Regions from separate parts of the Embleya sp. NBC_00896 genome, predicted to be linked through region 4. Evidence: riboswitches for the same ligand, from Rfam matches in the RefSeq annotation. Region 4 holds a riboswitch; each other region holds the start of a gene.
The links. Region 4 has a riboswitch for cobalamin ahead of OG928_RS22730 (energy-coupling factor ABC transporter permease). Riboswitches for the same ligand answer to the same signal wherever they lie in the genome.
Positions count from the first base shown of each region.

Region 1 (3,726 bases), 4.4 Mb from region 4:
GTCGACAGCTCGCGCGCCTCGACCGAGTCGAACGGCATCCCGAGCGTGAAGAACACGTCCTGGAGGCCCATCAGGCCCAGGCCCACCGGACGCCAGCGCGGGTTGGACGCGGCGGCCTGGTCGGTCGGGTAGTAGTTGATGTCGATCACGCGGTCCAGGAAGACCACGGCGGTGCGCACGGTGGCGCGCAGCTTCTCCCAGTCCATGCCCTCGCCGGCGACGACATGCGCGCCGAGGTTGACCGAACCCAGGTTGCACACGGCGGTCTCGCCGTCGCTGGTGACCTCGAGGATCTCGGTGCACAGGTTGGACAGGTGCACCACGTTGCCCGGCTCGGCGGCCTGGTTGCAGGTGCGGTTGGCGGCGTCCTTGAAGGTCATCCAGCCGTTGCCGGTCTGCGCGAGCGTGCGCATCATCCGGGCGTAGAGGTCGCGCGCGGGCAGCTGCCGGACGAACCGGCCGTCCCGCTCGGCGGCTTCGTAGACCTTGTCGAACTCGGCGCCCCACAGGTCGGGCAGTTCGGGGATCTCGTTCGGGTCGAACAGCGACCAGACGCCGTCCTCCTCGACCCGCCGCATGAACAGGTCCGGGACCCAGTTCGCCAGGTTGAGGTTGTGCGCGCGACGCGCGTCCTCTCCGGTGTTCTCGCGCAGTTCGAGGAACTCGAGGATGTCGGGGTGCCAGGTCTCCAGGTACACGCAGGCCGCGCCCTTGCGCCGGCCGCCCTGGTTGACCGCCGCCACCGACGAGTCGAGCGTCTTGAGCCACGGCACGATGCCGTTCGAGTGGCCGTTGGTGCCGCGGATCAGCGAGCCGCGCGAGCGCACCCGCGACCACGCGACGCCGATGCCGCCGGCGAACTTCGAGAGCCGGGCGATCCGCCCGTACATCTCGTAGATCGACTCCAGCTCGTCCTTGGGCGAGTCGAGCAGGTAGCACGAGGACATCTGGGTGTGCACGGTGCCGGAGTTGAAGAGCGTCGGCGAGCTGGGCAGGTAGGCCAGCGACGACATCAGCCGGTAGAAGCCGATCGCCTCGCCGGGCTCCCGGGACAGACCGCACGCGACGCGCAGCAGGAAGTGCTGCGGGGTCTCGACGACCTTGCGCGACACCGGGTGGCGCAGCAGGTAGCGGTCGTACACGGTGCGCAGCCCGAAGTACTCGAACCGGCGGTCGCCGAACGCGTCGACCGCGGCGTCCAGTTCGGCGGCGTGCTTCGCCACGAACGCGGCGGTCTCGGCGCCGATGATGCCCTCGCGGCGGCCCAGCGCGATGCCGGCGCTGAACGACGAGACCCCCGCCTCGGCGGCCTCGGCGGCGATCCGGCCGGCGAGCAGGCGCGCGGCGAGCCGCGAGTAGGCCGGCTCCTCGGCGATCAGCTCGGCGGCGGTCCGGACCGCCAGGTCCGCGGCCGCACCGGGGTCGGCACCTTCGTTCAGGCCCGCGACGACCCGGCGGACGACCCGATCCGGATCGACCTCCGGCAAATCGCGCGCCTGGGTGCGTACCAGGGTCGCCAGTTGGTCCTCGGGGCTTTCGTCGATCCGCATCCGGGTCGCGCCCACGCTGTCCACAACGGTCACGTGCTCTCTCCTCGCGAGCTCGTACGTACAAGTGACCCCGCGCCCGTGGGCGCGGACAGCCGGCAGGTATTCGGACTCGCGGGCATGCCGGGGCGCCGCCGGGCACGGCGTGCTCGGCGGACCGCGGAGTTCCCAGTGGTCGTCGCTCCCCGAACGCCTCTCGGCGTTCGGTGTCGCGTGACGACTATCGTTCCCGCTTACCGCTGCGGGGCAGTCCCGGCTTCGCACCGGGTTCCCTCTCTCGTCACCTTTCCAACGAACAACGGAAAGGTGAACCAGCTGCGTCGCAGAGCATATATGTAGTGGCGGGGTCGTCGTCGCACCCCCAGGTGTTGTGTCGCGTCGCAATTCCCGACGTGTCACAGTTCGCCAAAGACGTGCGGAGATGGTACGGCGAGAACCGTCTCATCCCGCCGTACGGCCGCCCCGACCTCGCTCGATGGACCGTCGCCGACGGGTCACGGCCGACCACTTCGGGGCCCCGCCCCGAGCGGGCGGGCGTGTCGGGGCGGGCGGTCGCGCGGGCGGTCCGTCGACTGCGGCACCTCCCGACCCGAGTCGCGCCACTCCGCGACCAGCGCCTCGTACAGCGGGGTGTCGAACGTCTCGGTGGGCCACGGCCCGAATGGTGCCCGCAGGATCTTCATGGCGGCCCAACAGCGCGAGGAGGCGTGAAGTAATCGCCAACCGGGTGATGCCACTCGGTCGGTTGACGTGTCGACTCGGATACATAGTCGATTCGGAGGCGATTCGGAGGCGATACGTGGGCCGTACGCGACCCTCGAACGGCGGCCGGAGCCCGCCGTCGGCCCCGATGGCGGGCAACCGCGTCCGAGCTACTCGAACGCCGCCTCGCGCAATTGCCCGAACGCCGCCGCGAGGGTCGCCGCCGTCCAATGCGCGTTGAGGCCGCTGGGGTTCGGCAGCACCCAGATCCGGGTGTCGCCGATCGTCTCGGCCTGCTCGCCGACCACGGCCTTGGGCCGCCCGAAGCCGGTCCGGTACGCGCCGATGCCGAGCACCGCGAGCCAGGCCGGCCGGTACGCGCGCACCCTGGCGGTGAGCGCCCGGCCGCCGGCCCGGTACTCGTCCTTGGTCAACTCGTCGGCGCGGGCGGTGGTCCGGGCCACCACGTTGGTGATGCCGAGCCCGAGCTCGATCAGCTCGTCCTGTTCGGCCGGCGCGAACAGCCGCGGCGTGAGGCCGGCCGCGTGCAGCGCGGGCCAGAACCGGTTGCCGGGCCGCGCGAAGTGCCGCCCCGTCGCGCCGGACCACAGGCCGGGGTTGATCCCGCAGAACAGCACCTTGAGATCGGGCGCGAGCACGTCGGGGATGGTCACCCCGTGCGCGGCGGCCAACTCGGCGGCGGTCGGGTTGCGACCGGGCGGAATCGGCAGGACCGGCTTGGGGGTGGTGGGCTCGGACCCGGGAGCGGGGGTGGGCTCGGACCCGGGGATGGGGGTGGGCTCGGGCGCGCTCACGATGCCTCCCCGATCAGCGCCGTGCCCACCGACCGAAAGCCGAGCCGGTCGTACACGCGGGCGACGTCGTCGTCCCCCGCCGTCAGGAACACCGTGTCGCTCCCGCCCGCGAGCGCGTGCTCGGCCAGCTCCCAGGTCAGTGCCGACGCGAGGCCCCCGCGCCGGGCCGCGGGCAAGGTGGCGACGCCGACGATCTCCGTCGTGTCGTACAGCTGCTGGTAACTGCCCACGCACAACGGCCCCGTCGGGCCGTACGCCGCGAACATCACCGTCTCGCCGCTGCGCAGCCGCTCGTTGAGATACGACAGCAGCCCCGGGTCCTGCCCGATCGCGACGGTGTCCCGCTCGGCCGTCCCGTCGGTCCCCGCGTGGGTGCCCGGGTTCGCGAAGCCGACCGCCGCGACGCTGTGCACGATCGCCAGGTCGGTCGCGTCCGCCCGAACCCGGCGCAGCGTCACCAGGTCCGGCAGCGCGGGTCGTTCGGCCGGCCGCTCGCTCGGGTCCAGGACCATCAGCGGGTGCTCGTGCACGTGCAGCTCGGCCTCGATCGCGGCCGACCGCAGCGCGGGGGTGGTCTCGTCGACCCATTCGAAGGTCTCGGGCACTTTCAACTCTCTCTGCCGCGCCCGCACCGCGCGGACATCCGCAGCGGTGGGCTCGGT
Region 1 covers NZ_CP108776.1:546,167-549,892, forward strand. The annotation lists gene OG928_RS02465 (ribonucleoside-diphosphate reductase subunit alpha) at 1-1,550, opposite strand, end outside; cobalamin riboswitch at 1,627-1,878, opposite strand; gene OG928_RS02470 (hypothetical protein) at 2,042-2,230, opposite strand; gene mug (G/U mismatch-specific DNA glycosylase) at 2,420-2,974, opposite strand; gene OG928_RS02480 (GNAT family N-acetyltransferase) at 3,061-3,726, opposite strand, start outside.
Region 1: linked by a shared signal. The riboswitch ahead of OG928_RS02465 (ribonucleoside-diphosphate reductase subunit alpha) and the one ahead of OG928_RS22730 (energy-coupling factor ABC transporter permease) in region 4 are both predicted to bind cobalamin.

Region 2 (3,726 bases), on a different replicon from region 4:
CTCGTGTTCGTCGTCGCTTGCCTCCGCCGTCTCGAACGCGCGGTAGAGCTTGCTCCGCACGTTCAACGCGTCTTCCAGCGTCTTCATGCCCGGGGCGTGGGCCGCGAACTCGTCGTGCCCGAAGTACGACTGGCGCACGCCGATCCCCACGATCAGGTCGTCGTAGGGGAGGGCGAGGGCGCCGCCGTCCGGCCGCTCGGCGTGCACGACCCGCCGGGTGACGTCCACGTCGGTCGCCGTGGCTTCCACGCAACGTACCTGGTCGTGCCGGCGCAGGACGGCACGCAGCGGCTGCGCGATCTGGCCCTCGGACAGGATGCCCGAGGCGCACTGGTACAGCAGCGGCTGGAACAGGTGGTGCGCGCAGCGGTCGACCAGGGTCACCGCGACCGGGGCGCTGCGCAGGGCCCGTACGGCGAACAGTCCGGCGAAGCCGCCGCCGAGGATCACCACCCGGCGTGGGGTCACGTGGTCGTCCACGACGCCGTCACCCCCCGGTGGCGAAGCCGGGGAAGAGCGTCATGCCGCCGTCGACGTAGATCGTGGCGCCGACGACGTAGTCCATCAGGTCGGAAACCAGGGCGGTCACCGCGTCGGCGATGTCCGCCGGATCGCCGACCCGGCGGTAGGGGATCAGCTTGAGGAGATCGGCCTCCGCCTCGGCGGTGTCCCACGCGCTGCGGTTGATCGGGGTGCGGATCGCGCCCGGGGCGATCGCGTTGACCCGGATCCCGTGCGGGGCGAGTTCCTGCGCGAGGGTCTGCATCAGCATCAGGACGCCGCCCTTCGAGGCGGCGTAGTTCACATGGCCCGACCACGGGATGATCTGGTGCACCGAGCTCATGCAGACGATCTTTCCCGCCGAGCGGGAGATCTCCGGGACGACGCCGCGGCGCAGGAACTCCTTGGCCGCCTCCCGGGCGCACAGGAACTGGCCGGTGAGGTTGACGTCCAGGACCTTCCGCCACTGGGCGAGCGACATCTCGGTGAAGGCGGCGTCCCGCTGGAGCCCGGCGTTGGCCACCATGATGTCGATCGTGCCGAACTCCTCGACCATGCGCGCGACCATCGCGACGACCTGGTCCTCCTGCGAGACGTCCGCCTCGTGCGCGTACGCCCGCACGCCGAAGGACTCGATCTCGCGGACCACCTCCTCGGCATCCTCCCGGCCGACGACGTAGTTCACGACCACGTCGGCGCCCGCCTGCCCCAGTCCGATCGCGGTCGCCTTGCCGATGCCGGAGTTCGCCCCCGTCACCAGCGCTTTCTGCCCTCTGAGAATGGGCGGCAACACCGGCCGCCCGGGCCCGTCCACACCTGTGGTCATCGCGTTCTCCCATCGTCGCGGGCAAGGCGCTACCGAAGCATCACCCTCTCCGGCGGCGCCCTGTCCGGCGCCGAGCGACGCGCATCGCCCACCCGATCGGAACAGCCGTGTCCCTCCGACGGCGCAAGACCCCGGCCTCGCGCGGCGCAAGGACCGACGCGGGCAGGTCCGGCCCGCGTGCCGCTTCCTCGGCTCGTTCCGCCGTTCACGGTGACGGCTTTTGGACGAAGTCGCCGGCCCTCGATGGCTCGAACCGCTGTCGCCGTCGGGGCCGTTCGTCGAAGCGGGACGAACTCCTTGGCCGGAAAGGGAGTTCCTCCCCGGGCAGGCAGTCCGTAGAGTGCGGGACGTCCTCACACCGGGGACGCCGAATACCTGCGGTGGCCCTTTCCGGACGCCGCGACTCGTTCCGGTCACCGGTGTGGTGGCCCGCAACATCTCCGACGGCAGGGGAAGTCCGGTGTGATTCCGGCGCTGACCCGCAACGGTGGTCCGTCCCTCCCGACGGCGAGCCCGAATGCCTGTCGTCGGAGCGTCTCGTCTCCATTCCCCGTCGTGGTCTGCGGGGCGGAGCCCTCGCGCCCCCGCGCCGGGACCGTGCCGCCCTCGGGCCGCGACCCCTCGGACGGCGGATCCGCCGGGCCTGCCGCGCCGTGGGCCCGGAAAGGCACCACCGTGACGCTCACCCGACCCGGACGCCGGATAGCCGCGCTGTTCGGCGGACTGGCCCTGGCCGCCGCGACCGCCCTGATCCCGGCCGCCGCCGTGGCCGCCCCCACCACGACCGGTTCGACGCCGGCGACGAACGCATCCGTTCTCGCCGGCCAACGCACCCAGGCGGCGGCCGGTTGGCTGGCCCGGCAACTCGTCGACGGCGAACGCTTCGAGGTCACCTTCGACGGTGTGACCTACCCCGACCACGGCCTGACCATCGACGCGATCCTGGCCTTCGCCGCAGCGGGCGTGGCCGACCACAACGGAGCCAAGGCCACCGCGTGGCTCGCGCGGCCCGAGATCCTGTCCGGCTACATCGGCGACGGCACCACCAACGCCTACGCCGGGGCCACCGCGAAGACCCTCCTCGCCGCCGAGGTACGCCGGGTGGACCCCAACACCTTCGGTGGCGTGGATCTCCCGGCCCGGCTGCGCTCCCTGCAACAGCCCTCCGGCCGGTTCACCGACACGTCCCCCTGGGGCGACTACAGCAACGCCTTCAGCCAGTCCCTCGCGCTCTTGGCGCTGGACCGCACCCCCGCCGGCGCACCCGCCGCCGCGGTGAGCTTCCTCGCCGGCGCCCACTGCGCCGACGGCGGGTTCCCGCTCGACTTCGGCCTGCCCACCTGCACCAGCGACGCGGACTCGACGGCCATGAGCGTCCAGGCGCTCGCGGCCACCGGCCGACCCCAGGAGGCGGCGGCCGGCGTGCAATGGCTGGTCGCCCACCAGCTCGCGGACGGCGGATTCGGCACACCGGGCGCGACCACGTCGAACGCGAACAGCACCGGCCTGGCCGGCCAGGCCCTGCTCTCCTCGTGGCGTCTGCTCCCCGGTCTGACCGCACGGCACTTCCTGACCGAGCGCCAGGTCGGCTGCTCGGCCACGTCGGCCACCCGAGGCGCGATCGCCTACGACGCCGGCGGGTTCGACCCGTCCACCGCCACTCGGGCCACGGCCCAGGCAGTCCTGGGCCTGGCCGGCACCGGCTTCGCCGACCTGACCGCCCAGGGCGCCCGCCCCGACGCCCCGACGCCGCACTGCCCCGATTCCGCGACCTGACGCGACAGGGCGGGCACCGGCCGTCGGTCCGATGACCGGGACGCCGACGCGTCATGCGTGCGCTTCGGAGTGCCCGGCCCCTCGGCCGGGCACTTCGGACCGATCGCGTAAGGCCGGCGCGCCCGCAGCCGGGACCGGGAGGCGAGTGGTCCCCAGGCTCAGCGTCTGTTCGGTGAACCCGACTACCTCCTGCGCGTCGCCACCGCCGACCTGGCCGCCTTCCAGCAGCTCTACGACCAGCGGCCGGCCACCCTGCCGGGCGTCCAGCGCCTGACCTCCACCATGGTCATGAAGCACGTCGTCGACGATCGCCCACTACCCGAGTAGCGAGTCTCCGGTGTGCCGGTGGCGTGCCCGCTCGCGTGTCCGGGTCACATGTGACGGGTGTCCGGGGCGGCGGCTTCGAGTTCGGTGATGCTGCCCGACATGATCGTCCGCACGTTGTCGGTGATGTGCTCCGCGGGCCAGTCCCACCAGGCCACCGCCAGCAGTCGGGCGACGTCCCGGTCGTTGTAGCGGGTGCGGATGGGACGGGCGGGGTTGCCGCCGACGACCCCGTAGTCGGGCACGTCTGTGGTGACCACGGCGCCGGAGCCGATGATCGCGCCGTGTCCGATCCGTAC
Region 2 covers NZ_CP108777.1:728,343-732,068, reverse strand. The annotation lists gene OG928_RS36550 (NAD(P)/FAD-dependent oxidoreductase) at 1-480, opposite strand, end outside; gene OG928_RS36545 (SDR family oxidoreductase) at 488-1,327, opposite strand; cobalamin riboswitch at 1,736-1,871, shown strand; gene OG928_RS36540 (peptidase) at 2,003-3,103, shown strand; partial or broken gene OG928_RS36535 (Lrp/AsnC ligand binding domain-containing protein) at 3,257-3,430, shown strand; gene OG928_RS36530 (CatB-related O-acetyltransferase) at 3,475-3,726, opposite strand, start outside.
Region 2: linked by a shared signal. The riboswitch ahead of OG928_RS36540 (peptidase) and the one ahead of OG928_RS22730 (energy-coupling factor ABC transporter permease) in region 4 are both predicted to bind cobalamin.

Region 3 (3,726 bases), 4.0 Mb from region 4:
GTGGACGACAGCGAACTCGGCGTCCTCGAAGGCTGGCTGGACGACAGCCGGGGACCACGCTGGTGGAGCGAGTTCCGCTCCGTACTCAACGCGAGCTACGAGGAGTACATCTCCCTGGAGTCTCAATCGACCCGGATCGTCACCGGCAACTCGGCGGCAATCCCGGGGATTCTCCAGTCGCGCAGCTACGCACTCGCGGCGGTGACCGCCTCCGCCTTGGTGACCGATCCGGAAGACGCGGCCGCGTTGGTCGACGTTCGGATGAGAAGGCAGAAGATCCTGGCCGGGGAGTCCCCCGTCGAGTACACGGCGATCCTGAGCGCCGCTTTGCTGTACATGCAAACCGGCGGCCCCTCGGTCCTGCGCGAACAGCTGCTGCACCTACTGGAGCAGAGCGAGCTACCCAACGTGGCGATTCACGTGTTGCCGTTCGAATCCCGGGTGCTCATCAACATGGGCGCCGTCTCCATCTTGGACTTCCCCGGTCCTCGGAACCCGAGCGTCGTCTACATCGAATTCCACGACGGGGCACTGTTCAAGGACGCCGACCGCGACGTGCGGCGCTACCGCAGAGGCATGGAGCACACCCTTACCTCAACGTTGTCTGTGAAGGATTCAAGAGCACTGATCACTGCAAGATTGGATGAACTTCCGTGAACATCGACGACGCCGCATGGCGCACCTCGACTCGCAGCGCCGACTACAACGAGTGCGTCGAGGTAGCACCGGGCCCACGTGCCATCACCGGCATCCGCGACACCAAAGCCCGCCGACGCGGCCACGTGGAGATCGTGCCCGCTGCCTGGGTCGCCCTCCTGGACGCACTCAAGCGCTGACCGCTCCACCCCACGGACCGGAGTTCCCGGAAAGAATCACGCCGGCTGATCATCGAGAGATGGGAAGAGCTGTGACCCGCAGCATCGACCACTACCCGTGGCGCAAGGCAACCCGCTCCAACTCCAACCAGGCATGCGTGGAAGTCGCGCCGCTGGCAACCGCGACCGGCATACGCGACACCAAGGACCGCCGGCGCGGCCACGTGGAAATCGCACCCGCAGCCTGGGTCGCCCTCCTGGGCGCGCTCAAGCGCTGACTGCTCCACCCCACGGACCGGAGGGCCCGGCGCACCCCGCCGGCCACCGGCCGGTCCGTGGCCGGATCAGGCCCCCGGCCAGGGCGCGCGGGTGAGACTCGGGCCATGTCTTCCGAACCTCGCCCCGAACTCGTCCTGCCCGCCGCCGTCGCGCTGACCGGTCACGGCATCCACCTGCGCGAATGGACCGACGACGATCTACCCGCCCTGGTCGCCCTGTTCGACGACGTCGAGATCGCCCGCTGGACCCCACTCGCGTCGCCCTACGACGCCGAGGCCGCCCGCGACCACTTGGCCAAGGCCCGCCGGATCAGGGGCGAGCATCGCGGCATCCAGCTGGCCGTGACTCTGGACGGCGTCGAACCCCGCGGCGAGGTACTGCTGTTCGTAAGCACGGACGGCCTCGACGCGCCGGGCCAGGTCGAGTTGGCGTACGGCATCGCCGCCGCCCACCGCGGCCTGGGACTGGCCACGCGGTCGGTGCGGCTGATGACCGAGTACGCCTACCACGAACTGGGCGCGACCGCGGTGATCCTGCACATCCCGGCGGACAACGCCGCCAGCATCGGGGTCGCCCGTGCCACCGGCTTCGAACGCACGGACACGCCCCCGATCGTCCGCGATCGACGCGGCACACCGATCGCCCTGGACATGTGGCTGCACCGCGCCGTTCCGCCGGGGGCGTGACGGACAAAATCCGTTCCGCCGGGGGCGTGACGGGACGAAATCCGGACGACAAACGACCGACCCTCGTACCGCCGCCCGTGGCGCCCCTCGCACCGACCCCGTCAAGTCCCCATCGCCTGCCGAGCCTTCCGGTTCGGCGTGAACTCGTACAGGTCCAACAGCCCCGGCGCGTCCGCCACCCCCGGCCCACCGGCCGCCGCCCACGCGGCTATGTCGGCCGTCGCGTCCTTGTCGTTGACCGTGCCGAACCACGCCGGCCGGCCACCCGCCGCACGGCCCGCCGAGGAGGGCTGGACCACTATCACGTTGCCGCGTTCACACGGCCCCAGGCACTCGCTGAGCCGCACCACGACCTGAGCATCCGTCAACGCCGCGCGCAGACCGGCCACTTGGTCCGCGTGATCGTCCCCCGCGATCTTCGCCGTACCGCAGCAACAGCCACGGCAGACCGTGACCGTGCAGGGAGCCGAACGCACCGGCTGGGCAGGGGGGTTGGGGCGGCTGCGACGAGCCATGGGAACTCTCCTTCGCGAGTTCGATCCAGGTCCGAAACCCGTGCGGAGAGCGCGAGGCAGGCAGCGGCGAACCGCGACCGACCCCTTCCCACGAGGCTCCGGCAGACCGCGCGCGAAGGGTCCGCACGCGGGCGAAGGCAGGTCTTCGGACTCGTGGGCACATCGGCCACGACCGATTCGGTCGCACCGACTCCTACCGGCCGTCGCTTCCCGGGCGCCCACGTCGGCGCCCAGTGCGTGATGACGGCTCTCGTTCCCACTCACCGCTGCGGGGCAGTTCCGGTCTCGCACCGGATTCCCTCTTACGACACGCGCCCCTGGCGGGGGCGGTGAACCGTTCGCGCAGGTCAGCTTAGGACGTGCCGTGATGTGAGTCAGGTCACCGACAACTTGGCGGGTCTTGGTCTGGACCTTTCCGGGTCCGGGCGGGTTATATTCAACCGTCTTTACTAAACCGAACATGCAATAAGCCCGGACCACCGTGGCCACGGGCAGCCGAGGGGGCGTCCGTGGGCAACATGGCGACATTGCCGGACGAAGCTGTGTTCGGTGAGCCCAAGTACTGGCAACTCCGCACGTCGTTGCTCAAGGCGATCGAGGAAGACTTCGTCTCCGGCGACATCCTCCCCAACGAGCGCGACCTCGCGGCCAGGTTCGGGGTCGCCCGCGCGACGCTGCGGCACGCGCTCGAACAGCTCGAACTCGAGGGCCGACTGGTCCGCAGGCGCGGCGCCGGCACCACCGTCGCCGGGCCCCGCGTGGACGTGTCGCTGAGCGCCGACGGCGAGGGCTGGCCGGGCGTGGACCTGCGCGACCGCGAGGTCATCGACTGCGCGACCGTGCCGGTGACCGACGAATTCGCCGCGACCCTCAAAGCGCGGCCCTCGGCGCTGGTACACCGGCTGCGCCGGCGCCAGTTCTCGATGCGCCAGGTGGTCGGCCTGGAGTGCCTGTACGTCTCGCGCGCCGTCGTCCCGTCGCTGTCCACACGCGCACCGGGCTTCGACCGCGCCGCGCTGATGCTGCGCCAGTTGCGCGGCCACCGGCTCGAGAGCCGGCACCGCGCGGTCGAGCTGGGCGTGGCCGAGGCCGAGGAGGCGCGCTACCTGGAGCGTCCGCCCGGCACCGCCGTGCTGATCGTGACCACGACGTACACCGCCCTCGGCCGGACCGCGGCCGTCACGGTGTCCACCTACCGCGCCGACACCTGCCGGCTCGCGTTCGCGGAAGCGGGGCCGGCCGCGTTGCGGCCCGCGTCCTGACCCGCCGGAGAGTCGATGCCGGGTACCATCCGCGCCTGAGCGACGACACGCACGCCGAGACACGCACGAGGCGCGACCGGACGGAACGCGACCCGACGGGCCGAGACCGCCCGGAGGAACGATCGCGCGACGGCGTGGTGAGAGGACGAGAGCTGTGGCACAGGCGACC
Region 3 covers NZ_CP108776.1:1,017,159-1,020,884, forward strand. The annotation lists gene OG928_RS04840 (helix-turn-helix domain-containing protein) at 1-657, shown strand, start outside; gene OG928_RS04845 (DUF397 domain-containing protein) at 654-836, shown strand; gene OG928_RS04850 (DUF397 domain-containing protein) at 896-1,093, shown strand; gene OG928_RS04855 (GNAT family N-acetyltransferase) at 1,199-1,780, shown strand; gene OG928_RS04860 ((2Fe-2S) ferredoxin domain-containing protein) at 1,882-2,295, opposite strand; cobalamin riboswitch at 2,435-2,600, opposite strand; gene OG928_RS04865 (GntR family transcriptional regulator) at 2,814-3,557, shown strand; gene OG928_RS04870 (ROK family protein) at 3,712-3,726, shown strand, end outside.
Region 3: linked by a shared signal. The riboswitch ahead of OG928_RS04860 ((2Fe-2S) ferredoxin domain-containing protein) and the one ahead of OG928_RS22730 (energy-coupling factor ABC transporter permease) in region 4 are both predicted to bind cobalamin.

Region 4 (3,726 bases):
GCGCGACCCCGAGTTCCCGGACCACTTCTGGGTCAACCCCTTCGGCATGTCCTTCAAGCACATCACCGTCGACGACCTGATCCTGGTCAACCACGAGGGACAGGTCGTCGAGGGCCGATTCCACGTCAACCAGGCCGCGTTCGCGATCCACTCGCAGATCCACGCGGCTCGGCCGGACGTGGTCGCGGCGGCGCACAGCCACTCCACCCACGGGCGCGCGATATCGGCTCTCGGGATCAGGCTCGAACCGATAACCCAGGACGTGTGTCCGTTCTACGAGGACCACGAACTGTTCGACGACTACGCGGGCGTCGTGCTGGACGCCGAGGAGGGCAAGCGGATCGCCCGCACGCTCGGCGCGCGCAAGGCGCTCATCCTGCGCAACCACGGCCTGCTCACCGTCGGACAGTCGGTCGACGCGGCGGCGTGGTGGTTCATCACGATGGAGCGCTCCTGCCAGGTCCAGCTGCTCGCACAGGCGGCCGGCGAGCTCAAGCCGATCTCGCCGGAGAACGCCAGGCTGACCCGCGATCAGCTCGGCAACGACACCGTCGCGTGGATCAACTACAAGCCGCTGTACGACGTGATCAGCCGCTCCGAGCCGGACCTGTTCGGCGTCCACGGCCCGATGGAGTCCGCGAGCTGACCACCGGGCCCGCGCCCGCCGCACGCCGCCCGGCGCACGCGCCCGCCACACACGCCGCCCGCGCCCGCCGATCGGTCCCGGTATCCGCCGACCGGGCGCAATCTCGGCGATATCCGGCCGCACCGGGAATCAACCGGCCCGCTTGCGGAAAGTACAAGGGCATGCACGAACGGAGCCTTCCGCAGCTATTCACGCGGTCAGCGCGGCCCGTCTCGGCCACGGTGTGGCTGCCCGCGGCCGAGCGCACCGTCGATCCCTCGTTGCTCGTGCGCCGGATCGCCCAGTTCGTGCTGGACGCGATCGCCTCCACCTTCCTGCCCGGTGCCGCGATGTTCCTGTTCGTGCTGCTGCCCACGCACGCCGACGGTTCGATCCGCAGCGGCCCGTTGACCGCGACGATCACGGCCGGCGTCGTCTGCGCCGCCGCCGCGATCCTGCTCTGGTACTGGGTCCTGCGGCCCGCCGAGCACGACGGGCGCACGTGGGGCATGCAGCTGTTCGGCATCCGCGTGGTCGACGTCTCCGGCGGCCGCGCGTCCCGGCGCCAACTCGGGGTCCGCTGGCTGCTGCTGGTGGTCGACGCGTTCGCGCTGGGCGCGGTCGGACTCACCGCGGTGCTCACCAGCGAGCGCCGCCAGCGCGTCGGCGACCGGGTCGCGCGCACGCTCGTGGTCCGCGGTCGCGGCCCCGGCCTCGACTGAGCGGACCCCCGCACCTCCGAGCCCCCGGCACCGGCACCGACACCCGAGAAAGTCGACATTCCCGCGCACTCCGTCCCAATTGTGGCCTTGCACACGGATCGCAATTGCCACCTTGTCGCCATGTCCATCCGACCACTAGTGTCGGCTCGCCGTGGTGCTCGGGAAGCCGGTTCGATGCCGGCGCGGCCCTCGCCACTGTGATCGGGAAGTTCTCCTCCATCCCCGCCGAAACGTTGATTCGTCGCCTCGGGGAAGCCACTGGGACCGCTTGCGGCCCCGGGAAGGCGGAGACGTGAACGTACGACCCGTCAGCCAGGAGACCGGCCACGGCGATCGTCCGTCCACGAGGTGTTGGAGAGGGACCCTTCCTCATGCATATCGCCGAGGGCTATCTGCCCTGGGAACACGCCGCCGCCTGGGGCGTCGCGTCTGCCCCGTTCGTCGTCTACGGGGCCCGCGCGCTCACCCGCGAGGTCCGCGACAGACCCGAGAACACCCTGCTGCTGGGCGCGTCCGGCGCGTTCTCGTTCGTGCTGTCCGCACTCAAGATCCCGTCCGTCACCGGCAGTTGCTCGCATCCGACCGGTACCGGGCTGGGCGCGATCCTGTTCCGGCCGCCGATCATGGCCGTGCTGGGCACGATCACCCTGCTGTTCCAGGCCCTGTTGCTCGCGCACGGCGGGCTCACCACACTCGGCGCCAACGTGTTCTCGATGGCGATCGTCGGCCCGTGGGCCGGATACGGCGCCTATCGACTGACCCGGATGCTGCTCGACCGGCGCGAGGGCACGCTGCCGCTGGACGTCGCGGTGTTCATGGGCGCCTTCGTCGCGGACCTGAGCACCTACTGCGTCACCAGCGTGCAACTCGCGCTCGCCTTCCCGGACCCGGACAGCGGATTCCTCGGCGCACTGGCCAAGTTCGGCGGCATCTTCTCGCTCACCCAGATCCCGCTCGCGGTCAGCGAGGGCCTGCTGACGGTCCTCGTCGTACGGCTGCTGCGGCAGTCGAGCCGCGGCGATCTGATCCGGCTGGGCGTCGTGCGGGTCGGGTCCGAGGAGGCGAAGGCCAAGTGAAGCGGTCGACGAAGATCAACCTGCTGATCGTGCTGGTCGTGGTGCTGCTCGCGGCGCTGCCCGTGGTGTTCGGGATGGGCGACCACAAGGACGATCCGTTCACGGGCGCCGACAGCCAGGCGGAGACCGCGATCACCGAGAACGACCCGGGCTACGAACCGTGGTTCAGCCCGCTGTACGAACCCCCGTCCGATGAGATCGAGTCCGGCCTCTTCGCCCTCCAGGCGGCGCTCGGCGCGGGCGTGGTCGGGTACATGTTCGGCGTGGTCCGCACCCGCAGGCGACTGGCTCCCGAGGCGGCGGACACCCCCGACGACGAGGCGACGGCCGACGAGACCCCGGTATCGGCCGCGGGGCGCTGACCCGTGCTGCCGATCGACGCGGCGGCGCACGCCAGTTCGTGGCGGCGTCGCCATCCGGCCGAGAAGGCCGTGCTCTCCTTCGGGCTGCTCGGGTGCGCGGTGGCCTTGCCGCCCTGGCCCGGCGCGGTCCTGGTCGCGGTGACCGTGCTGGTCGTCGCGTTCGGGTTCGCCGCGGTGCCGGCCCGACGCCTGTGGCGAGCGGCCCGCGCGCCGCTCGGGTTCGCCGCGACCGGCGCGGTCACGCTGCTCGTGTCCGTCGGCGGCGACGGCGTGGGCTGGGCCGACGACGGGCCGCGGCACGCGGGCGAGTTGCTCGCGCGCACCGGTGCCGCGGGGCTCGCGATGCTGCTGTTCGCGTTCACCACACCCCTGTCGGACGTACTGCCCAGGCTGACCCGGGTGGGTGTGCCCGCGGCGGTCGTGGACGTGGCCGCGGTGATGTACCGGATGTTGTTCCTGCTCTACGACACGACCACGCGGATCAACCAGGCCCAGGCCGGTCGGCTGGGCCATCGGACCCGGCGGGCGCGCTGGCGCTCGGTGGCCGGGCTCGGTTCGGCCGTGTTCGTACACGCGTTCGCGCGGGCGCAGCGCCTGGAGGCGGGCCTCGCGGGGCGCGGCTACGACGGACGCCTGCGCGTGCTCGTGGACGAGGTGCCGATCTCGCGCGCCTTCGTCGCCTACTCCCTGTCCCTCGTGGCGGCGGTCGTCGCTGCCACCCTTCTCCTGGTTTCGGTGCTGCCGTGATTCCGTTGCGAGTCCGAGAGATCGGCTACGCGTACGAGGACGGACCGACCGTGCTGAGCGGTCTGTCCCTCACCATCGCGCAGGGCCGCGCACTCGCCCTGCTCGGACCCAACGGCAGCGGCAAGACCACGCTGCTGCGACTGCTGACCGGGGGTCTGGTCCCGAACGCGGGCACCGTCGAGCTGCGCGGCGAG
Region 4 covers NZ_CP108776.1:4,991,025-4,994,750, reverse strand. The annotation lists gene OG928_RS22740 (class II aldolase/adducin family protein) at 1-646, shown strand, start outside; gene OG928_RS22735 (RDD family protein) at 808-1,347, shown strand; cobalamin riboswitch at 1,483-1,691, shown strand; gene OG928_RS22730 (energy-coupling factor ABC transporter permease) at 1,719-2,423, shown strand; gene OG928_RS22725 (energy-coupling factor ABC transporter substrate-binding protein) at 2,420-2,785, shown strand; gene cbiQ (cobalt ECF transporter T component CbiQ) at 2,789-3,532, shown strand; gene OG928_RS22715 (energy-coupling factor ABC transporter ATP-binding protein) at 3,529-3,726, shown strand, end outside.